DNA from 4 places in the Shewanella sp. Scap07 genome. Region 3 is predicted to be linked to each of the others. Evidence: predicted binding sites of a transcription regulator. Region 3 holds the regulator's gene; each other region holds the start of a gene.

Region 1 (6,171 bases), 750 kb from region 3:
CCAATGAACAAATCTCGGTATTCAGGCAGCACAATGGGACCATCGATACCGACCACAGGACGGCCATCGATGGTGAGTTGGCCATTGGCATCAGGGACAATGGCACCCGAGCGGGTATATCCTTCACCTGCTCCGGTCATGACACTGAATAAGCCTTGGTCGCGGATAGCTAAATCTAAAGTGCGGCCAGTGGGGTTAAGCTCACCGCTTTGGCGGTCAAAGCTGTTGCTATGTGTTTGCGCCATGACGCGGGTGGTTAGGCTATTGCCAACTCCAGGCACCACTTGAGCCTGTACTCGCTCTAAATCGGCTTTGAAGCCGTGAGTATCAGCGTTGGCCAAGTTATGTGCCCGTATCGCTTGCGCTTCCATTATTCGGTTAGCACCACTGGCAGCGGTATAGATCATCTTATCCATGTGCGATCCTAAATAGCGTTAAGCAAAGACTGTTGCATGCTGGTATTGGCTTGAAGCACTTTGGCGTTAGATTGGTAGTTGCGCTGGGCATTCATCAACCCCACCATTTCCGCTGTGGTGTCAACATTTGAGCCTTCTAGGTAGCCTCCAGCCATGTTGCCGAAGGTCCCCGTATTAGGGGTGCCGACAGTGGCTTGTCCCGTTGAAGGGTTAGCGGTCCAGGCGTTGTTGCTCACCGGTGTAAGGCCATTGGGGTTGTTAAAGGCAGCTAAAACCACTTGTCCTTGCACTTGCTCTTGGCCATTGGTGTATACCCCGTACAGCATACCGTCGTTATCGAGACGAATACCGTTCAACTCGCCAGAGGTGTAGCCATTTTGAGTCAAGCTTGAGTTGTTATAATCGGCCGCATATTGGGTGCTGTTGGCATAGCTTAGCGTCAGGCTCATATCTGAAGCACCGCCGACAATATTGGGATCGTTAATATCTAAAGTGATTGAGTCGCCCGCGATGAGGTTGCCATCTGAGTCGAAATCCAATGTATGACCGCCTGCAGGAGTGACATCTTCGCCATCCATGCGGTAATGAACCTGCCAAGTATTGTCGCCAGTTTTAACGTAATACTGGGTTAGCGCATGCTCTTTACCCAGTGAGTCGTAAGCCGTTACCGTTGTTGACGAATGGTAAGTTGAGGCATCATCAGGATCAAACGGGGTGGTAGCAGGGTCGATGGCATCAACACGCGCATCTAAATTTGATATTTGGCTAACATCGCTAGTGGCTTTCGCCGGCAGTGATGTTGAGTGGATTTGTAAGTCGTTCACATTACCGGTTTGCAATTGACCACCTGGGCCAACGGGATAGCCTTGTAAGCGATTACCCATAGGGTCAACCACAAAGCCGTTTGCGTCCTGATTAAACATGCCTGCACGAGAGTAAAGTGTGCCGCCATCGGTTGTAGAAAGCATGAAAAAGCCTTCACCTTGGATGCCCATGTCCAATTCACGACCCGTGTAAGTTAGACCGCCGCCCATAGAGAAGTTTTGGCTGGTGGACATGACGTTAACACCACCGGCTTGGCCGCCATTATAAATAGCGGCAAATTCGCTGCGGCCACCACGAAAGCCTACTGTTGAGGCGTTGGCAATGTTGTTACTGATGGTGTTGAGATCTTGGGTTGTTGCTTGTAAACCACTAAGGGCAATATTGAATGACATGCTTAGGATTCCTTAACTTAAATTGTTATGACACTTCAGAGATTTCAAGCACAGAAATCGTGCCTAGACCATTGCCCAACTCGGCCATCATCACGCCGGACGCGCTGACAAAGTGAACTTTTTCAATGGGAGCTTTTATAAATGTATCGGCGTTGCTGGTTTCTTCACCTGCAGTGACCTTGGCGGTAATTTCATAGTCGCCAGCGGGTAAGTCTAACTCTTCTGGATCGATGCTAAAGGCGATGTCCCCGCTATCTTGCGGGCCCAGCACGATAGTTTCGACCACTTCACCTTGATCATTTTTAATCTCGATTTCTAGCTCTTCTGCGCCTGACTCGAGATAAACCTTACCGTCGATAGTGTCATCGCCTAGCGTAAATTCGTTAGCTGGCACCATGGCGCTTTTGCCTATGAGTTGTGCCGATTGCACGATGCCGAGATTTTCCATCATGATCATGCTCATGGCTTGATTGGCTCGCATATGCTCTAAGCTTTCAACTTGAGATATTTGCGCCATCTGCGAGACAAATTCATTGCTATCAATGGGGCTGGTAGGATCCTGGTTTTGGATTGAAGCCAGCATCAATGTCATGAAGTCATTTTTGATGGTGCCAGCAGCGCTACCGGCGGAACTCATAATGTCAGCGCCTTGGGTACCGGTGTCTTGTTGACTCGTTAGGGCTTGTACGCTCATGTTAGTTGGCTCCTAGTTGCAGCAGGCCTTGCTGCATAGAACGGGCGCGGTTCATCACTTCAACATTGGTTTCAAACGACCGGCTTGCAGCCATCATATCTGCCATTTCATCTACGGTATTGACGTTGGAGTACGCCACATACCCCTGTTCGTCGGCAAACGGGTGATTGGGTTCATAGCGCATATCAAGTGGTGCGTCGGTTTCAACAATACCGGCGACCTGTACATGTGCGCCACTGAGTTGCCCCTGCTGGGTTTGGTTGTAAATAGTTGAAAATACCGGCTTTAGTGCTCTAAAGGCACTGTCGGGATTCTCTGCCGCTGCGCCAGCGTTGGCTAAGTTACTTGCCACCGTGTTTAGGCGGATGGTTTGGGCGTGCATGCCGGCACCGGCGATATCGTAGATCTCAGAAAATGACACTGGCTGTTCTCCTACTTGCCTTCAATGGCTGACTTCAAGCCAGCAATTTTCATGTTGAGGAAGGTCAGACTGGTTTGATAGTCCATGGCGTTTTGCGAATAACGAGCTTGCTCTTTACCGAGTTCAACGGTGTTATTATCACTGGAAGATTGGTAAGGCACTCGGTAAGCGGCTTCGTAGTTGCGATCGGGAGTCATTCCGGCATTGATTTGCGTCATGACCGTCTTGAAGTCTAAGTCTCTGGCTTTGTAGCCTGGGGTCTCGGCATTGGCGAGGTTCCCGGCCAGCATCTTGCTGCGTTCGACACGAAAGTCGAGTGTTTGTGGGTGAATGCCCAGTGCGGCATCGAGCTTGATAGCCATGAAAACTCCTAGTAATGTATGGTCGATTTCCCAATTGCTGCATCTGAGCAATCAATTTACGTGCCAACAAACTTAGATGTTTTATATCAATGGCTTAATTGAGGTGACTGTTGAAAAACGGAATAGGTCTTTCCTGCTTGTTGTGGACGGTTTTCCTGTTACTTCCGCATGGGGCGATGGCGCAGTCGCTGACTGTTGCTGATGAGATACGCCAGCAGTTTGTCACCCAGCTGGAAGCAGAGTTACAGCAGTGGCAACAGCTCAATGGGATTGAAATTGTCAGTCATCAAATTCAACCTCGGGTACCTTCTGGTGCCAGTTCACTGCCTCAGTGCCCTTCACAAATTACCATTGAATCCGCTGCCGGAGTGCCGTTTGGTAATTTGCAGCGGCGGGTACAGTGCTTTGACAAAGGCTGGAGCCTATTTGTACGTGCCAAGGTGACGGTGACGGCGCGACTGCCTGTGGCTGCACGTGCGATAAAGCGCGGGGAGATCATTGGCGAGCAAGATATTGTTTTTCAATCAGTCGTGCTATCAAGTAGTGATCGCCAGTTAGTGGGCCAGCTAGAGGATTTACTTGGTCGCCAAGTGAAGCGGCAACTCCGGCGTCATCGAACGATACAAATCAATCAGCTTTCGGCACCTATGTGGGTAAATTTAGGTGATAAAGTGATTATTGAAGCTCGTAGTAACGGCTTTTACGCCAACATGCCAGGAGAGGCGCTAGAGTCGGGGGGAGAGGGCAAAGGTATTAGGGTAAAAAACCTCAGTTCTGGCAAAGTGATTATTGCTTATCCAATAGCCAAAGGGCGAGTGGCAACCATTTTCTAATTTTCGGCTATCTGATTTTAGTTTTTACGCTCAAGTGTCGCTTGTTAATAGTGACTGCATTATCACTTGAGTATCTATGATGGAAATCACCAAAGTTAATAGCCCGTTAAGTGCGGAAGTTGGCGTTAATAAGCGCGCACAGACTCACTATCAGCGCGATGAACAGCAAGCCAAACCTAATCCGAGTGCGACCAAAAGTACCAGTGATGATTGGCAATTACTCGACCAAGCCAAGCCGCAACTTGCGCAACTTGCAGAGGTAGATAGCGACAAAGTCAGTGGCTTACGTCAAGCGATAGCCAATGGCACTTTTCGTATTGATATTGGTGAAATAGCTGAGGCGATGTTACGTCAACATGGATAAACTTACCGTCAATAAACGCGAAGTGTTGCAGTCACTGGTTCGTGGTATTCGTCAGGATATCGAAGGCTATAAACAACTCAAAAGTTTACTCAAGCGACAACGAGAGCTGATGCAGCGTCGAGATAACCAAGGGTTATCACACCATAATGAGCACCAAACTGCGCTTTGTGATGAGTTGATGTTACGCGCCAAAGCCCGCTGTCAATTTCTCAATCAGCTTGGATTCAGTGGTGATGCACAAGGCATGGCGCTGTTGTTAGAGAAACTACCTGCCCAGCATAAAGAGCAATTGAGTTTATGGTGGCAGAACTTATTGGCTGCGGTGAAAGAGAGCCAAGCGATGAATGATGCTAATGGTAAACTGTTGGTGACTCAGCAAGCTGTGATTGCCAGTATCTTGCAGCAAGAAGATACCGGCGTGAACGATTATGGTGAAGGACTTCGCTAGTCGTTAATTCGCGCTCTTTGGGCGAGATCGTCTAGTTGTTGCTGCTCACGTCGTTCAATGTCTCGTAGTCGCTGTTTGTGGCGTTGTTGTACTAACCAATTTAACCGCTGTCTATGTTGCAGTTGATGGCGCCACAAATCATCTATTCGTTGTTGTTCTTGGGCAAGCAAGCCATTTTTCCTGACCATTTGTTGCACCATCGGCCGCAAACTTTGTTGTAAGCTGGTGTTATTTTGCAAGAGTAGTGGGTGCAAATTCTTATCGCTAGTTTGCTGATATTGCTGCAGCATTGCACTCAGTTGTGCCGTTTGTTGTTGGCTATGTTGCAGTCGATTCGCCGCTTCGTGACGCTGTTGTCCTAGCTTGGTCAGTTTCTTTTCTTCTTGTTGCTTAAGCTTGATTAACTGCTGCATTTTGCTTTCCTATGCCAGTGACGAAGGTGGTTGCAATGGGCCAATTAAGTCTAATAATTGCTGCATACTTTGGGTGCGATCAGCACGTTCATCTATCCCTTGAGTAAGAAATTCGACCAGCTGTGGGTAACTTTGTACCGCCAGATCCATATCCGCATCTTGCCCGGGTTGGTAGCCGCCAAGGGGTAACAGTTCACTGACTTCGTGATAGCGTCCGTTGAGATGACGAAACCGTTGTATTGCTTGTTGCTGCGAGGTATCGCTCAATTGCGCCGCTAAACGGCTAATGGAGGCAGCGATGTCGATAGCGGGAAAGTGGCCTCGTTCCGCTAGCTTACGACTGAGAACGATATGACCATCTAAAATCGCCCGAGCGGCATCAGCAATTGGGTCTTGCTGATCGTCACCTTCCGTCAGTACGGTATAAAATGCGGTTAAGGTGCCCTGGGGGTGCTGACCATTACCAGCCATTTCTACTAAGCTAGGCAATTGGGCAAAGGCTGAAGGCGGATAACCTTTGGTGGCGGGTGGCTCGCCTAAGCTCAAAGCAATTTCACGCTGAGCTTGGGCATAGCGGGTTAACGAATCAACCAGTAACAGCACCCGCTTACCTTGATCGCGAAAGCCACAGGCTAAGGTGTGGCATAGGCGCATAGCGCGTAGCCGCATTAACGGCGTGGTGTCGGCAGGGGCTGCAATGACGATTGCGCGAGCCATACCTACTGGCCCTAAAGCTGACTCGATAAACTCACTGACCTCCCGGCCACGTTCACCAATTAGGCCAACAATGACAATGTCAGCTTGGGTAAAGCGGGTCATCATACCGAGTAGCACACTTTTGCCGACTCCAGATCCTGCAAACAATCCAAGTCGTTGTCCTTGTCCTACAGGAAACAGGCCATTGATTGCTCGAATACCCACATCTAAAGCGGTGTTGATTGGACGACGTAACAAGGGGTTGGTGACGGGCTTATGGCTGTCGGTAGCCGAGCACATGGCTGGG
Region 2 (6,171 bases), 620 kb from region 3:
CATATCACGTCTGATGAGCCCGGTCACTTCCGTTTGTTTGTTGATGGTGAAGACATCATTGATGCTGACTATCGTATGTTCTACGTCCATCGGGGAATGGAAAAGCTAGCCGAAACGCGGATGGGTTATCACGAAGTGGCCTTCCTTACCGATCGTGTGTGTGGTATTTGCGGCTTTACCCATAGTGTTGGTTACTCAAATAGTGTTGAAAATGCCCTAGGAATTCAAGTTCCTGAGCGTGCCAAGATGATTCGGACAGTATTGCTTGAAGTAGAACGATTACATTCGCATTTACTCAATATTGGTTTATCAAGCCACTTTGTTGGTTTTGATACAGGTTTCATGCAATTTTTCCGAGTGCGTGAAAAGACCATGGAGTTAGCTGAACTGCTCACCGGTGCGCGTAAAACTTATGGTTTGAATCTCATTGGAGGGGTACGACGCGACATTCTTGCCGCACATCGTTCGCAAGGTATCAAAATGGTACAGGAGGTACGTAGCGAGTTTAATGAGCTGGTGGACTTCCTTATGGCCACGCCGAATCTTGAAAGCCGTATTAATGGTGTCGGAGTTCTAGATAGACAAATTGCTAGAGATTTTAGTCCTGTGGGACCGGCAATTCGTGGCTCTGGCTGGCAGCGTGACGCTCGAATTGTTCATGGTCAATCGCTTGAATCTTATGGAAAGATGCCGATGGACTTACAGATTGAAAGTACAGGGGACGTGCGAGCGAGAGTGCTGGTGAGGGTTCGCGAGGTCTATGACTCGCTCAATATGGTCGAATGGGGACTTGATAACTTAGCGCCTGGCAAATTATTAATTGAAGGGTTTGATTACCAGCCCAATAAATTCGCTCTTGGATTTACAGAGGCCCCCCGCGGCGAAAACGTACATTGGAGTATGACAGGTGACAATCAGAAGCTGTTTCGTTGGCGATGTCGCGCTGCGACTTACGCGAACTGGCCTGTATTACGCTATATGCTGCGTGGCAACACGGTATCTGACGCGCCACTGATTATTGGTTCACTTGATCCTTGTTACTCTTGTACTGACCGCGTCACTATTGTCGACAAGCGTAAGAGCAAGTCCAAAACGCTCTCTTATAAAGAGTTTGAACGTTACGGAATGGAACGTAAGCATTCACCGCTCAAGTAGGAGAGATCATGTTTAAATTATTTAAAACTATCGCTAAAGCGGGCGAGTCAACCACAAAATATCCATTTGCTCCATATGAAACGAGTGATGATTTTCGCGGTCGCCCTGAATACCAGCCTGAGCAATGTATTGCGTGTGCTGCTTGTACTCGCGCTTGTCCAGCTAATGCGCTAACGATTGAGACTAAGCCCAATGACAATACGCGTTGCTGGCAGCTTAACTTAGCACGCTGCATATACTGCGGTCGCTGTGAAGAAGTGTGCCCAACAGGGGCAATAAAACTCTCTCAAGACTTTGAACTTGCTGTTGCCAATAAAGCCGATCTTTATCAGAAAGCCGTGTTTAAATTGGCCCATTGCCAAGTCTGTGAGACTCCTTTTGCACCCAAGAAAGCGGTGCAGTATGCACTTGATTTACTTGTGCAATCGGGCCTAGAGCCAGAGCAACTTCAGATCCGTAGTCAGCAGTTAAACACTTGTCCTGAATGTCGTCGTAAAGCCAACATGCTTGAAGGCGAAAACCTCATGAAAGGCAATGGTATACAACAGGAGGTGCTCAATGAAGGGTATTAAAAAAATAGTTGGCAATGACCATACACAAGCAGTACCGGTTGAGATAGATGCAGAGGCGGCTAAGTTAAAAGGCACGCTTTTAAAAGACATTAAGCGATCAGCGTATGTGTATCGTGTCGATTGTGGTGGATGTAATGCCTGTGAAATTGAAATTTTTGCCGCGATAACGCCGGTGTTCGATGCGGAACGCTTTGGTATTAAAGTGGTGGCATCGCCTCGTCATGCCGATATATTACTCTATACCGGTGCTGTGACTCGGTCTATGCGTATGCCCGCTTTGCGGGCTTATGAAGCGGCGCCTGACCCTAAGATTGTTGTCTCATATGGTGCGTGTGGCAATGATGGGGGAATTTTCCATGATCTTTATTGCGTCTGGGGCGGCACCGACAAAATCCTGCCGGTTGATGTGTATATTCCTGGGTGTCCGCCAACTCCAGCAGCGACGATTTATGGCTTTGCAGTGGCGTTAGGTCTACTTGATCAAAAACTTAAAGCTAAGCACCATGACGAGGTTGATGGAGAGGTTGTGACATTAAAGCATACCGGGATTCCTTTAGAAATTAGAGTATTGATTGAGCGAGAAGCGCGACGTTTTGCTGGTTATCGTTATGGTGCGCAAATTGCTGATGAGTTCATGACGGTGTTGGCCGATTCATCTCCAGCGAATGTTGATGCCAAAATAAAGGCTTACCTTGATGAAAAAGGTGACCCGCGGCTAACCGAGATTATTACCAGCATTAATCGTGCTGTGCTAAATCGAATGGGGCAACCCGCGACCATGGGCGAAGCTGTCGCTGTTAATCAAGGGTAGGTGTCTATGTCGGATAAGGTGTTATTTTATGCGTTAAGCCGAAAGTTTGTTGATGAACAAACCAATGTGCCAGAAGAAGCTAAATCAGTGATCTACTATGGCTTAGCTATTGGCCATCATTTAGGTGTTGTCGATTGCCTAACAGCAGTGGTGAGTTGTTCTCGCTATGAGTATACAACGTGGTTAGAGTTTCTACCTGAATCTAGTCCAGCTAGACGCAAGATGGAGGGTTTTTTCACCTTCGGTGAAATTACTATTTTTCCTGAACATATTCATATGTTAGCGAATGCGTTCGAAGCCGCTATTGCAGTGCAACCAGAAAAATACCAAACACTGAGTCGAGACTTCATTAAGGCTTTAGGTGCCGTTTATCGTGAACCCGACATGTACATTATGATAAGGGAGAGATAATCATGTCAGATCTTAGTACGACTGAACCATCCAAAGTGAAAAATGTGCTTTTAGCGGTAGGTAATAACATGATGGGGGATGATGGTGCTGGCCCACTTCTAGCTGAGTTAATGCAGAACAATCCAATAGCAGGTTGGGCCGTTATTGATGGAGGTAGTGCGCCGGAAAACTGTATACATCAAGTTCGTCAGTTGGCACCAGAACGAGTGATTGTGTTTGATGCAGCAGAAATTGGCGAGCAAGCTGGTGAGGTCAGGGTTATTGACCCTGATGCCATTGCTGATATGTTTATTATGTCGACTCATAGTTTACCACTCAACTTCTTAATCGAAGACTTAAAGACTTTCGTGCCAGAAGTGCTGTTTGTTGGTGTGCAGCCTGCAATTGTGGCATTTTCATTCCCGATGACAGAAATGGTTGAGAATGCAGTGGGTGATCTTTATCAGCGTTTACCTAGCTGGCAAGGCAATGGTGGTTATGGCGCCATTTAGCCGTACAATGACATGCTGAAAATGGTGGCGGCGAGGTTTTGATGCCGCTACCTATTTTGCGATAGCAAGACAACCTGCAGCAATTAACCCTTCTTGGTATTTTCTATCATGCGTTTGACCTTTAACGCGGCTATCTATCCTGCACTAATTTACTCAGACAGTCCCTTATGCTTGATGAATATAGTGTCGTGCTGAGTTCTGTCATATCAGCTCAATCAAACTCTTCCTCCGTGCAATATCGCGGCTGATTCATCTTCGTAACGTCCTCTGCGTTGAATAATTTCACAAGGGAACAACCATTGTTTCAATCATTCGCCTTGAATTAGTTTGCCCAAAGCGCGCTGAGTAGACCAAATTCTTATACTGATTGGTATGACACCCACATTGTATGCAGCATAAGCCAAGACGTCTGGTTTGAAGGCCATAGCTAGGTGTCGAATTTGGTGACGAACCTGGTGTCGAAGTAGACGGAAATTACTCAGATATTGCACCGCTGTTAGTTGTCGTTCTTTGTTTAAGCTGTTGTTTTTAAATTATTTAAAATATAAGTTTTGGTGGTTTTACTTAACTGGTACGTATCCTGCTTTATAAGGGTATCTGGCATAGACGTAGCAGATATCCAATTTAAGTATTAGGTTGAATTTGATGTTGATCGATTGAAGAGGAAATCACTTATGAATCGATTTGTGTTTGCAGACCCCAATCAGTGTATCGGTTGCCGTACCTGTGAGGTGGCTTGCGTTTTATCTCATCAAAAGATAAGCAGGGTAGAATCGCTTGATTCAAGCAAGTTTTACCCTCGGCTTAGCTTGGTGAGAAATGGTGATGTGACTACACCGATTATGTGCCGCCAATGTGAAGATGCGCCTTGTGAACAAGTTTGCCCCAATAACGCCATCTATCGTGAAAATGGCCAAGTACATGTCATTCAGTCTCGCTGTATAGGTTGTAAAACTTGTTCCGTAGCTTGTCCATATGGTGCGATGAATGTCGTTGCCTTCGCGGCACCGCAAAGTGGGCCGTCTGAGTTATTCAAAATGAATACCATTAAGGCACAGGCATTAAAATGTGATTTGTGTGAAACACGCTCACAGGGACCAGCTTGCGTTGAAGTCTGCCCAACCAATGCTATTCGTATGATTGATTCTCAAGATATGGAACAAATAAAGCAAGATAAACGTAAACAGGCTGCTGTGGCGGCATTAGCCGGCCTACCTGTTTAATAAATTAACATGATTTCTAAGACGGTCTTGTTTTGAGATAACGGAGTGTAGATATGAAAAAAACTCTAACGGTATGCCCCTATTGTGGTACCGGATGTAAACTAAACCTCATTACTGAAAATGGTAAAGTGGTGGGGGCTGAGCCCGCTGATGGGCGCACCAATCAGGGAGAGCTCTGTCTTAAGGGTTACTACGGCTGGGATTTTTTAAATGATACTAATTTACTTACACCACGCTTAAGAAGTCCAATGATTCGTCGTACGAAAGATGCGAATCTGGAACCAGTCTCTTGGGCAGAAGCGATTAAGTTTGCTGGTGATAAATTAACTAAAATTAAGAAGCAGTATGGCCCAGATTCGATTATGACGACGGGTTCGGCTCGTGGGCCGGGTAATGAAGCTAACTATGTCATGCAGAAGTTTGCTCGTGCTGTGATTGGTACTAACAATGTTGACCACTGTGCTAGGGTGTGACACGCCCCTTCAGTTGCCGGTCTGGTAACAACAGTTGGAAACGGTGCAATGAGTAATGCCATCACCGAGATTGAAAAAGCTAAATGTCTATTAGTGTTTGGGTACAATGCTGCCGACTCACACCCCATCGTTGCTAAGCATATTCTTAAAGCCAAGGCTAACGGCGCTAAGATCATTGTGTGTGATCCACGTAAAATCGAAACGGCCCGTATTGCTGATCAATGGATTCAGTTAAAAAATGGCTCCAATATGGCAATTATCAATGCTTTTGCCAATGTGATCATTGAAGAGGGCTTATATAAGCCTGATTTTGTCGCAGAAAATACCGATAATTTTGAGCAATATTGTGAAACTCTGAAGAAATATACCCCTGAATATGTTGAGTCTATAACAGGCGTTACAGCGGCTGAAATACGCAAAGCAATTAGAACCTATGCAGAAGCATCTGAAGCCATGATTTTATGGGGAATGGGTGTTACTCAATTCGGTCAAGCAGTTGATGTAGTCAAAGGCATCGCTTCTATTGCAGCAATTACTGGTAACTTTGGGCGCCCTGGCGTGGGTTGCGGTCCAGTGCGTGGTCAAAATAATGTTCAGGGTACGTGTGACATGGGCATGTTGCCTAATGTTTACCCAGGGTATCAGAATGTCATTGATGATAAAGCGCGAGAAAAATTTGAGCAAGCGTGGGGAGTACCATTGTCCCCTAATCCGGGTTACACGCTGACTACTCTAGGCCATAGAGTCAAAGATGGCAGTTGTCGTGCTTATTATATATTCGGTGAAGATCCAGCTCAAACAGAAGCGGATTTAGCTCACTTACGAGAAACTATTCGCGGTATGGAATTGGTCATCGTTCAAGATATTTTCATGACACAGACTGCTGAAATGGCTGATGTTATCTTTCCTTCAACGAGCTGGGGCGAACATGAATGTGTTTATTCAAGTGCAGACCGAGGCTTCCAGCGCAGCCATGCTGCAGTAACCCCGCCTGAAGGTGTTAAGCATGATTGGGAAATATTCTGTCTATTAGCA
Region 3 (6,171 bases):
CCATACTGGGGACAATGGTCATTAAAATCGCAATGGTAGCAAATTGCTCTAACGTGCCTTCAAACATATTACTGACAGATGCCGCTAGCAGCGCTGCAAATAAGTTAATTGTGAGCCAAAGTGAGCGTCGGAAAGTACTTTTAACCACTGGACCAAAGGTGTCCATGTCGTCATCCATACCCGCCATCCCCATCATTGAGTGCTCGGCATCTTCACGGATAACGTCAACCACATCATCAATGGTAATACGGCCGAGTAAGCGATTATCATCGTCAATAACCGGTGCCGACAGCCAATCGTGACGCTCGAACAACTGCGCCGTCTCACTGTCGGACATACCAACGGGAATACCTTCTAAATCGGCTTCCATAATATCTCGCACAGAAGCATTGGGGTCGCAGGTCAGTAGCGCCGAAATTTTTATGCCGCCTAATAAACTGTCTTGCTTGTCGACCACATAAAGCGTATCTGTTGCTTCGGGCAGCTCTCCACGAATACGTAAATATCGGAGAATCACGTCGATATTGACATCGGGACGTAAGGTCACGGTATCAGTGTTCATCAAGCTGCCAGCGGTATCATCAGGGTAAGACAGTGCTTGTTCAACTCGGGCTCTATCTTGCGAGCTCATTGACTGCAACACTTGATTGAAAACACTGTCGGGCAAGCTACGTAAGATGTAGGCGAGATCATCGGTGTCCATGTTCTGTGCTGCTTTTGCAACACGCTCGGGCGCCATTTGAGTAATGAGGGTATCTTTGAGTTCTTCGCCTAACTCGTCGAGGATTTCACCGGTATGCTCTTGGTCAATTAGCTGGAATAACACTTGGCGTGTTTTAGGGGGTGATGACTCTAAAATAAAGGCAATGTCTGAGGCGGCCATATCATGCAGCATATTGCGTACATGCACGAACATGCCGCTGCCCAATGCCTGAGTGACTTGGTTGAGGCGCTGATCATTTGTCTCATTGTCTAGTACTTCTATTGGCATTGATCCCCCCTCGAATAGTCCAAGTTAGCTGTGAAAACGTGTTAAATGATTTGAGGCGACGATGTTAATAGCATTAACTATAGGAGTGTTTGATCCTACTCGCAAAAATTGTGCCGACAGGCTATGTTAACTCAAGACTGTGACACTGTAGAGATAAATTAAAGTTAAGTGAGTAATTTGTAGATTATGCGGTGATTGTTTAATTCGCTTCGTCAAACTTAGCATCGATTAGGGCGCTAATCGCATCTAATGCGGCTTGGGCATCTTTACCTTCACTGAGTAAGGTAATGGATTTACCTTTGCCACTTTCTAGCATCAGCAAGCCTAATACACTGGCGGCAGAGGCTTGTTTTTCACCTTGGATTAAAGTCACTTCAGCATCAAATGTGGAGGCCAAAACCGCAAGTTTTGTTGCAGCGCGAGCGTGCAGCCCCAGTTGATTACAGATGGTGAGCTGTCGTTCAAGCTTTGCCATTGTTGAGCTCACGGTGCCTAGCATTAACATTGTGCTTAGAGTCATTAAATAACTTAGCTAATTGCTCTGTTACATACACAGAACGATGTTGCCCGCCTGTGCAGCCAATGGCAATAGTTAAATAACTGCGGTTGTTACGCTCTAGGTGCGGTAGCCAAGTTGCTAATAAATTCTCGATTTGCCAAATAAACTTATTCACCATCGGCTGCTGTGCAAGAAACTGCTGCACCGGTTCATCTAGCCCTGTTAGCGGGCGTAAGTTCGGCTCCCAATGGGGGTTTGGCAAAAAGCGCACATCGAACATAAAGTCGGCTTCACTCGGCATCCCATGTTTGAAGCCAAATGATTCAAAGTTGATAACTAACTCTTTGTCGACAGTGCCAAGCAGGATCTCTCTCACCCTATCACTTAGATCATAAATATTGCGATTAGAGGTATCGATATAATGATCGACCAAGTCGGCTACAGGGCTGAGTAATTTACCTTCGAGCTCAATAGCTTCTTTTAGTGATGCTTGTGAATGGGAGAGTGGGTGTAGGCGACGAGTTTCGCTGTAGCGTTTTAGCAACACTTCATCACTGGCATCGAGAAAGAAGCTCAGTAGTTCGGTGTCTGCTGGCAAATTAGCAAGCTGCTTTTCCAGCTCGATATCTTGCTCTGGCATATTACGTACATCAACACTGATGGCAACCAGTTCATTGCGGCCTTTCAGCTGCTCCAGCAGCGAGTCCATCAGTGGCAAAGGTAAATTGTCGACACAATAGTAACCTAAGTCTTCAAGTACCCTAAGTACTACTGATTTACCTGAGCCGGAACGTCCGGATACCATCACGAGTTTCATTGAGTTATCACCTGATAAAGTTCTGCTTCATCATGGGACTTTCTGAGCTGTTTGAGTATGAATTTATCATTAAGTTTTTCAGCCATGCAGGATAAAGTACTTAAATGTTGTTCACACTGATCACTGGGCACCAGTAAAGCAAATAAGATATCAACTGGCTGATTGTCGATTGAGTCAAACGCAATCGGCTCAGCACACTTGACCAATACTGCGACAGGATATTCGATATTACTCAGACGACCGTGAGGAATGGCGATACCGTTACCTATACCTGTGCTACCCATCTTCTCTCTAGCCAATAGGCTTTCAAAAATCTCTTGTGAGGAAAGGGTAGGGTACTGGACAGCAGCTAAATCGCTGATTAATTCCAGTACCTTTTTCTTACTGCCCGGTGTGGCACAGGTCGTGCACTCCGGCCGCAGGATGGTACTTAGTTCCATCGTTAATGTTTTGTCAGCTTCTCTTTATGTTTAATTACCTGACGATCGAGCTTATCTATCAGGGAGTCAATGGCGGCATACATATCTGCATTATGGGAAGTGGCAAACACTTCACCGCCGGAAAGGTGAACTTTGGCTTCAGCTTTCTGTTGCATTTTTTCTACATTCAACACAACGTGCACATTATTGATCTGATCGAAATGGCGTTCAAGCTTTGAGAACTTTTCTTGAACATAAGTTCTCAATGAATCAGTGATCTCTACATGGTGTCCAGTCAAATTAATTTGCATATAGGTCCTCCAGTGTTCAATTAACGGATCATAAACTCTTACGTTGGTTTGACGGTGGTATAAGCATTGCCTCACGATACTTGGCAATGGTCCGTCTAGCCACTTTTATTCCTTGTTCAGCCAATAGCTGTGCCATCTTGCTATCGCTTAGTGGTTTCTTCTGGTTCTCTGCTGCCACTAATTTCTTGATGAATGCGCGAATAGCTGTCGAAGAGCACTCGCCGCCATCATCTGTGCCAACATGACTCGAAAAGAAGTATTTTAGTTCAAAAATGCCACGTGGGGTGTGCATATACTTCTGTGTGGTAACTCGTGATATGGTCGATTCATGCATTTCTACCGCTTCAGCAATATCGTTGAGGACCATTGGCTTCATGGCCTCTTCACCAAACTCGAAGAATCCTTGTTGGAAATCAACGATGCAGTTAGCCACCTTTAGCAAGGTATCATTGCGACTCTCAAGGCTTTTTAAGAACCATTTCGCTTCTTGGAGGTGACCTCGAATAAATTGACTATCGGCTTGGTTTTTAGTGCTACGAGCCATAGATGCGTAGTGCTGATTGACATTGATTTTTGGCATGTAATCAGGGTTGAGTTCAACCACCCAGCGGCCTTTTTGTTTAGTGACCGTAACATCCGGAATCACATACTCATCACGGTTAGGCGCAACGGTTAACCCGGGTCTAGGGTTCAGTGATTGGATCAATGCAATGGCTTCACGTAAATCATCTTCTTTGAGCTTAGTTTTACGCATCAGCAAGCGGAAGTCTCGCCCAGCAATTAAATCTAAATGCTCTTTGATGAGTAGCTTGGCATTGCCAATATGCGGGGTACTCTCGCTAAACTGTGCCAACTGAATTGACAAGCACTCGCTTAAATCTCGGGCGGCCACGCCAATAGGGTCGAAGTGTTGAATGCGTTTAAGTACCGCTTCAACTTCATCGAGTTCTATTTCCGGATCGCCCATGGCATCGAGAATATCTTCGCAGGTTTGAGTTAAATAGCCGCGCTCGTCAATGGCGTCAATAATAGCCGTGGCGATGGCATTGTCATTGTCTGAAAAAGGCGTGAGGTTTTTTTGCCACTCTAAATGTTCATACAAGCCTTCGCTGGTTTCACCTTGGAAGGGCATATCATCATCACGCATTGCGCCAGAACTGGCATTGGGGGCTGCGGTATATACCTCATCCCACGTGGTATCAACGGGCAGTTCATCTGGCATTGATTCTTGGGTGAGGGCCTCGGATGTTTCTACTGATGAGCTATCTTGATTGCTGGCGCTGTCAGTGGTTGCGCTGTAGTCGTCAGTGTCGCTATTTTTATCATCTTGGCTGCTATCGCTGGCGTCGGTTTGCTCTTCGTCCAATTCTAATAGCGGGTTGGACTCTAATGCTTGTTGGATCTCTTGCTGCAATTCCAATGACGACAGCTGCAGGAGGCGGATGGCCTGTTGCAGCTGAGGAGTCATGGTGAGCTGTTGACCCATTTTGAGCTGGAGTGACGCTTTCATCTTACTGCTATTCCCTTCTTTGTAATTATAAAATGAGAAAGCTTGCTTGTTTTTTATGGGGTTTCTCTAATCCCCAAAATTTAATCAGGTGATGACACTGTCAACAGTCATCACCCTCACTATGGTTTAACTATAGCTTGAATTGTTCACCTAAGTACACCGCACGGACTTGTTGATTGTCCAAGATTTCAGCGGGTGTGCCTTCAGCGATAAGATTGCCATGACTCACAATATAGGCTCGCTCACAAACATCGAGTGTTTCGCGTACATTGTGGTCAGTAATTAACACACCAAGGCCGCGGTTTTTCAGTTGCTCAATGATCTTTTTGATGTCGATAACCGAGATAGGATCGACTCCCGCAAACGGTTCATCTAATAAGATAAACTTCGGGTTTGCCGCAAGTGCCCGAGCAATCTCAACTCGACGTCTTTCACCGCCCGATAGTGCCATACCTTGGCTATCGCGAATGTGAGTAATGTGGAACTCTTCCAATAAATGTTCTAACTGTTCTTCTCGCTGTGCGGTATTGAGCTCTTTACGGGTTTGCAGCACGGCCATGATGTTATCTCTAACCGATAACTTGCGGAAAATACTGGCTTCTTGTGGCAGGTAACCAATACCTTTGCGCGCACGCAGGTGCATAGGATCTAAAGTTAAATCGTCTTCATCAATAAAGATACGACCTTTATCACTCTGAACTAAGCCAACAACCATGTAGAAAGTGGTCGTTTTACCCGCACCATTTGGGCCCAGTAAGCCGACGATCTGCCCAGTTTTAACGGTTAAACTCACATCTTGAACCACAGCGCGGCTTTTGTAGCTTTTGGCTAAATTGACCGCTTTGAGCGTTTTATCGGTCATTGTTGCTCCTGAGGTTTGCTTTCAGGTTCATCAAGCTCTTGGTAGTTTTCGGGTTGGATAATCGTAATGACACGGTCATTGCCGGTACTCTCTGCAATTAACTGTTGTTGTTCAATGTTGTAACGTATTTGGTTACCGGTCACTTGGCTACCATCTTGCTCAAGTGTGGCATTGCCAATTAGGGTTAAGGTGCGGGTGGCAAGTTCATAGCGAATTTCACTGGCGCTGGCTTTTGCTGGACGACCATCTTCCATTATTTGTGAATACGTTGCCGGGGTACCGGTAGCAACCAAAATTTTGCCATTACTTTCATCTTTGGTAAACGCGCGTAGCTCATCTGCATTAATCTTGATTGAGCCTTGGGTAACCTCAACTGGGCCATTGAAGATTATTTGATTATTTTTAATATCTGCTTCTTGGCTCGCAGCGGCAATTTTGACTTCTTGCAGCAAATCGTTTTCAACCGCACCAATCTGCAAGCTAAGGACTGACAAACAAGCAGCAGCAATAAGTTTATTTAGTTTCATAAGTACCTTTTACCTGACTCGTCAGTTTTACGGTTTGCTTGTTCAGATCGCCAAACAAGCCTTCACCCGTGATGATGAAGTCGTTTCCCGTGATATTGATTGTCCTATCTGACGTCATAATCATGGTGTTTAAATCGAGTTCTAGGTATGTTGTTTCAATTGTTTGTATCGGCTCTTCAGGGCTGATGGCGTCAATGATAACATCTTTTTCTAATGTAACATGACCGCTGTTTTT
Region 4 (6,171 bases), 870 kb from region 3:
CCGAGGCAACTCGTAAATTAAGTTTGTTGATTTTCTCAGGCGTATCAAAGTCATCTGCACGGTGATCTTTCACCACAAAGGTATAATGCAACGACAGTACCGGATTAGTGAAACTGACATACTGCAGACGCTTTGTTGTCATTTGAATGCCCGATATTGCCAAATCAAATTGCGCCGTGTTTAACGAATCCACCGCGGTATTAGGGCTATAGGGGATAAACTTAACTTCAACCCCTAACTCTAAGGCGAGCTTTTTCATCATCTCAATATCAAAACCTACCAGTTCATCCTTAGCGTTAAAGTAAGAGAACGGCACCTGAATCGGGTTATAGCCGACTCGCAGCTCGCCACTATCGACAATTTGCTTAATTGAACGTGGCTCGCCCGCCGCGATTGGCGTAGCATCAAGGTCGATACTGGCCTCTGGAAGTTTAGTCGCCGCACTCATGTGCGCTACCACTTCATCCATTTTGTATTCGGTATTAACAATCTTATTCAGCGCCATTGATGTCACCAAGAGGCAGACACCAAATACCACCGGGGTCAATGCACTGTATATCAGCAAACGTCTCATGCTGACTTTAGCAATACCGGCCAACATGGCGGTGCCGCCCACCGCAAGAATGAAGATGTTCATTGCCGCTAGCAATGACGTAAAGCGACTGGTAAACAGGCTCGACACCATATAAAGCTGGAACAGATCTGATGATAACTCCAGCGAATCAAGCAACATTGGAATGGTTAGGTAAACACTACCAAATAAGCTAATTAGGCCATTAACAGCCATTGGGAAATAGGTAATAAAGTCGAGTTCCTGGCCCGAGAACCATGCAGCAAACAGGACAAAAACAATGGTTAACAGTTTGCCCAAATTAGGGAAACTAAACACCACAGGCACAATAATATTAGCGTAATCATCGGTGTCTTTATCACCTAAATTATACTTATGGAACAAATCTTTAGTTCTTTCAATTAACAGGGGTAATACGATAAAGATATTGCCTGCTGCAAATGCGGTAATAAGTGCATCTTTTGCAATGCCAGAGATATCACGATACGAGAACGGCGTAATAACCGCAATAAGTGCCGGTAAAACCCAGTAAGTTAACAAGCCTGTCATCACCACATGTGCAGCAAAGTAAACTTGTAACTTTTGAAATTCATCAAAATCCATTGTACCGGCCGTTGCGGCCGTCATGGCAAAAATGCCTATCGGCATCATAGTCACAATATACTGGGTCACTTTATTGAAAGAGGCACCAAGCAATTGCATCGGCTTTAGCAAAGACTCTTTATCATCGATGGAAATAAGCGCAATACCCGTCGCCACGCAGAACAATACAATGGCTGGAATGTAACTATTAGAGAGCGAGAAGAAGGGGTTTGATGGAATGTATAAATCTAGAATATTGACCGACTTTGGATCTTCCAGTGCCGTTAAGCTGAAGAACTCACCAGCAACCCAGTCGGGAAACGTATACTTAATCATATACATAGCAACCAGGCCAAACAGCCAAATCACTAACATGAGCTTACCGACCTTCACCCCTAATGAACGCGCCTGATCATAGGTAAGATTACCTAAGCTCGAAATCAGTGAAACAATAATATAAGGAATAATGGTCATTTGCAGTAGCTTGATAAAGGCATCACCAATTACCGACATCCACGCCAAACGTTCACCGAAAAACAACCCACTAATAATACCAGCCGCGAATGACAACAACACAATTGTCGACATACTCATTTTTTTCTTTGGAGCTGCTGGGCTCACGTCTGCTTCTGTTGTGGCTTTTGCTGTCATAATGACATCCTATTCTCTTTAAACGGCGAACAATCGTTACCTGTCTGCTTTACCGAAATGACCCACTTGCTTCAGCACGACTGCGATACGGAAAACTCATCGATTGCTTCGCTATAGGTGGCTAAGTATTGTGCTATTTTTTCTTCAGGATTAAATAACTGCGCAGCCCGCAAACGCCCGGCCTGCCCCATGGTTTGTTGCAGATGATCATCAGACAGAATAGTGACAGTATGGGCTGCTAGCTGTTCGATGTTGTCGGGCTCTGTCATCAACCCGGTGACCCCATCTTGCATCACTTCAGGAATGCCATCGACGTTACTGGTCACTGTTGGCACCGCACTGGCCATGGCTTCGAGCACAACTAAACTAAAGGACTCTTTATAGCTAGGCTGGATCACACAATCGGCATTGGCTAAATAGGACTCAACATGGGTCACATCCCCTAAAAAGCTCACTTTATCGATGATCCCTAAGCGTCGACACTCGACCTTAAGGCCATCAACATCCGGACCTGAACCCAACAACACTAAACGCGCATCTAATTGTTGCTGAACAATATTAAACGCATGCACCACGGCTTGGGTGTTTTTAATGGCGCGAAAATTGGACACATGCATAATGATTTTTTCATCATCACCGGCCAAAGTCCTTCGTACATCCGTTGACGCATTGTCAGGGGTGAATACGGCTAAATCGATAAAGTTGTGAATGACTTCGATAGGATTAGAAATTTCAAAATTCTGCTTTATGTACTCACTTTGAAAAGCTGACACGGTGGTGACTTTGTCACTTTTATTGATACTAAATTGGTTCAATGGATACAAGGGCTTATCTTGGCCGATAACAGTGACATCTGTGCCATGAATAGTCGTAATAGTGGGGAATTTGTGCTGGCTAATTTCACAGGCTAAGTATGCACACAATGAGTGTGGAATCGAGTAATGTGCATGTACCACATCAAGTTGATACTGCTCCGCCACCTCAACAATTTTTGCCGTCAGCGCAAATGTGTATAACGGATCGGTAAACAGCGGGTAATGAATCGCTTCAACACTATGAAAGTGCACATTGTCTAAATCTTCTAATAACTTAAATGGTCGAGTTCGAGAAATAAAGTGAACTTCATGCCCTTGTTTGGCAATACCAAGGCCTAACTGCGTGGCTACGAGGCCAGATCCACCAATACTGGGGTGGCAAACAATCCCTATGCGCATATCCCACCTTAATCATGTTAGCAAAAAGTTATAGCTACATTATTGGAAACTAACATTAAATTTTGATTTCAACAAAAAAATCTTATCTTCATGCTACTAAAGACTTAGAAATTAATTCTGGGTTGTTTATTCAGCATAGTTCAGCTTAGGAAGATCATCCGGCAGCTTACAACAGCAAACGAACAAAACTCGTTGCATATGTAAACTCACAGGTAATAGTTCAATATGCCACCGACACGCTGATTTTCAGATTGCATCAACAGCTCGCGACTATGAGTTGCAAATTGCAAAAACGATTCAAAGAATAAAAAATAAACCAACTAATACAACAACTTGAATATTGGCACTACTCATGCATAGCTTATCCTACCTAGCTAATATGAGGGATACATCATGCCAAGATTAACCACACCACTATCTTTAAGTTTGGGCTTAATGGCAATGAGCCAACTGACTTATGCAGGCGAATTTCAAGCCTGCCCTACGCAAGCATTTATCATCCAAACGCCTTCTTCTACACCTAAAACCTTTGGCGTTGACCTCGCAACCGGTAGCTATAACACATTGTCTGCTGATATGGGCCGCACTAAAGCCTATAACGGCGTCGGTTTTAGCTACCATGACAACTACATCTATGGTTGGGATTATCAAAGTAATACCTTAGGCAAAGTCGGCGACGACTATCAGATCACCCCCTTGAATATGAGCAAAGATAACGATGCGAGTAGTGCGGGGAACTTCTACGTTGGCGATGTCGCGATAGCCGAAAATGCGTGGTATGGCTACCGCAAAAACAAAGGTCTTTTTAAGGTAGACCTAAACGATAGCAACAACTATTCAATGAACATTGTTGCTGGTAGTAAAAACCGCGCGACTTTCAATATTACTGACTTTGCCTTTCATCCAACCGATGGTTACCTCTATGCACTCACTAACGGCAGTATAGGCCGACTAATCCGCATAGACCCTCAAACTGGATCTGCCACTACCCTCGCCGATGTATTGACCTCGTCAGGAAGTAACTTTGTGTTCGGTGCACAATTTTTTGACCCCGATGGCAACCTGTATGTCAGTAACAATAGCAATGGTAATATCTACCGTGTCAACGTTAACGACGCTAATCCACAGGGCGAGTTATTTGCCTATGGTCCTTCATCATCAAGTAATGATGGCGCTCGCTGCGCACTGGCCGAAGTGCCAGTTGGCGACAATGTCGACTTCGGCGATGCACCTGACAGCTATGGCACGTCAATGCAGAGCAATGGTGCCCGTCATTCCATTGTGGCAGGACTCAATTTAGGTAGCTCAATTGACAATGAAGCCGATGCTTACGTTGCCCCGCTAAGTGATGACAGTAGCGACGGTAGCAATGATGACGATGGTATCAGTATGCCTACAGGGTTCGAGCTAGGCGAGACTGCAATCGTACTGGTTGATGTAACCGGCAATGATGGCTACCTCAATGCTTGGTTTGATTGGAACCGTAATGGTGAGTTTGAAGCTTCAGAACAAGCCATCTTGGCTGAGCCCGTCGACAATGGCAGTAACACCATCTTTATCGAAGTGCCTTCGTGGGCACAAACTGGTGACACCTGGGCGCGCTTTAGATTAAGCACTCAGCAAGATATTGCCGCTACGGGCGGTGTCGGTGACGGCGAAGTAGAAGACTACCAGATTAGCCTGACCGAAACGGGAGTCACAGTAAACTACTACCCTTCCTCATCCACTTACACTTCTATTGCCTATGAAGATCTTTACCCTGATCAAGGTGATTTTGATATGAACGATGTCGTGGTACAGCTGCAGTTTGCTGAATACATTAAAGACAACAAAGTCCGCCGTATCAGCATCAAAGCGCAACTCGCCGCAATGGGCGCAGCCTATCATAACGGTTTCGCTATCCAACTGCCTGCAGTTGCTCGTAGCAAGGTCAAAGAGTCGCTGGTTACCTTATATGTGGATGGGGTTAAGCAATCCGACAACCCACTTGAAGCGGGGCAAACCAATGCGGTGATGATATTCACCCAAGATCTTTCTGATCACGTCACATTAGCGCAAGGTTGCCAATACTTGCGTACCGAAGCTGGCTGTGACACGGCATATCGCACCACTTGGGAGATGCAAATTCCTTTCAACACGCCAATTGAGACAAGTGCAATGCCTGCGTTTCCCTATGATCCATTTATTTTTGCCACCCCCAATACCGACCATGGCGAAATTGCTAAATACTACACCGACGGTAACAACCCGGGACGAAAGTGGGAGGTTCACCTCAAAAACATGGCCCCCACAGATACATTTGAGCCTAGCTACATTGGTGCCCGTGATGATGCCGCAGATGCCAGTTTAGGTCGATATTTCCAAACAGAAAGTGGTATGGCGTGGGCACTAGAAGTCCCCGTTAATTGGCAGCACCCGATTGAGGAGCAGCGCCTTGACAGTGCCTATATCGACTTTGTTGACTTTGCAGCAGACTCCAGTGGTGAAACAAAACCAAACTGGTACTTAAATCCCAACAATCAACTTGTGTTCGGCAATCAATAGGCAGCTAAGGAGAAGACTATGAATACCTTAACAAACTCGTCAATGAACATGGTGTTAAAAAGCCTCAAAATAGCCCTAGCCGCTCTCGGTGTGATTGTATTATCTGCCTGTGGTGGAGGCGGTGGCGATGACGGTGGTAGCTCACCTAGTGCTGCTGCGCCATCAACAACAACACCGCCGGCGACCACGACGCCACCAGCGACGACAACACCACCTCCGGCAACGACACCGGATCCAGTGCCCGACCCAAGCTCATTAGATGACTTAGCGGTGGACCCTGATAACATGTTGCAATCGGTTTTTGAGTTAGCCATAGATATTGATTTGGGCAGCACCGAACGGGCTTACTTCTCGCTTTGTGACCAGTTCCAAAACCAAGGTAGTGACTATAAAGTGAACTATAACTCTTGCTTGTATCGTGGGGCATTAACAGATGGAAAACTAAGCAGTGCCATCAAAGTGGCAAACCACCAAACAGAGTTATTGGCAGTGTTATGGAAATATGATGGCTCAGCGCCAAGGTTTCAGCTTTGGCAGCACCAGCAAGGCACCAACCCAAAACTAACCATCAACAACTAAAAACTAAAAAGGCGATACTTAACGTATCGC

Evidence for each region. The regulator sigma-54, encoded in region 3, starts transcription at its own class of promoters, with help from an activator protein. The targets are predictions, from matches to a motif close to GTTGGCACGNNNNTNGNNT.
Region 1: a site for sigma-54 is predicted at 3,160-3,178, ahead of flgB (flagellar basal body rod protein FlgB). Genes of this name have one in related genera too.
Region 2: a site for sigma-54 is predicted at 4,008-4,026, ahead of FLM48_RS21495 (4Fe-4S dicluster domain-containing protein). Genes of this name have one in related genera too.
Region 4: a site for sigma-54 is predicted at 3,358-3,376, ahead of FLM48_RS14810 (LruC domain-containing protein). Genes of this name have one in related genera too.

Annotation. Positions count from the first base shown of each region.
Region 1 covers NZ_CP041329.1:5,000,284-5,006,454, reverse strand. The annotation lists gene FLM48_RS22115 (flagellar basal body rod protein FlgF) at 1-416, opposite strand, end outside; gene flgE (flagellar hook protein FlgE) at 425-1,633, opposite strand; gene FLM48_RS22105 (flagellar hook assembly protein FlgD) at 1,659-2,327, opposite strand; gene flgC (flagellar basal body rod protein FlgC) at 2,329-2,748, opposite strand; gene flgB (flagellar basal body rod protein FlgB) at 2,760-3,110, opposite strand; gene flgA (flagellar basal body P-ring formation chaperone FlgA) at 3,221-3,943, shown strand; gene flgM (flagellar biosynthesis anti-sigma factor FlgM) at 4,020-4,307, shown strand; gene flgN (flagellar protein FlgN) at 4,300-4,755, shown strand; gene FLM48_RS22075 (flagellar FliJ family protein) at 4,752-5,168, opposite strand; gene FLM48_RS22070 (FliI/YscN family ATPase) at 5,178-6,171, opposite strand, start outside.
Region 2 covers NZ_CP041329.1:4,871,169-4,877,339, reverse strand. The annotation lists gene FLM48_RS21520 (NADH-quinone oxidoreductase subunit C) at 1-1,155, shown strand, start outside; gene hyfH (hydrogenase 4 subunit H) at 1,164-1,727, shown strand; gene FLM48_RS21510 (NADH-quinone oxidoreductase subunit B family protein) at 1,714-2,538, shown strand; gene FLM48_RS21505 (formate hydrogenlyase maturation HycH family protein) at 2,545-2,949, shown strand; gene hycI (hydrogenase maturation peptidase HycI) at 2,952-3,440, shown strand; gene FLM48_RS21495 (4Fe-4S dicluster domain-containing protein) at 4,115-4,663, shown strand; gene fdhF (formate dehydrogenase subunit alpha) at 4,717-6,171, shown strand, end outside.
Region 3 covers NZ_CP041329.1:4,250,437-4,256,607, reverse strand. The annotation lists gene mgtE (magnesium transporter) at 1-991, opposite strand, end outside; gene FLM48_RS18745 (HPr family phosphocarrier protein) at 1,191-1,466, opposite strand; gene rapZ (RNase adapter RapZ) at 1,453-2,307, opposite strand; gene ptsN (PTS IIA-like nitrogen regulatory protein PtsN) at 2,304-2,747, opposite strand; gene hpf (ribosome hibernation promoting factor) at 2,750-3,037, opposite strand; gene FLM48_RS18725 (RNA polymerase factor sigma-54) at 3,066-4,547, opposite strand; gene lptB (LPS export ABC transporter ATP-binding protein) at 4,678-5,409, opposite strand; gene lptA (lipopolysaccharide transport periplasmic protein LptA) at 5,406-5,936, opposite strand; gene lptC (LPS export ABC transporter periplasmic protein LptC) at 5,923-6,171, opposite strand, start outside.
Region 4 covers NZ_CP041329.1:3,379,882-3,386,052, forward strand. The annotation lists gene FLM48_RS14800 (cation:dicarboxylate symporter family transporter) at 1-1,804, opposite strand, end outside; gene bshA (N-acetyl-alpha-D-glucosaminyl L-malate synthase BshA) at 1,876-3,018, opposite strand; gene FLM48_RS14810 (LruC domain-containing protein) at 3,412-5,562, shown strand; gene FLM48_RS14815 (hypothetical protein) at 5,581-6,141, shown strand.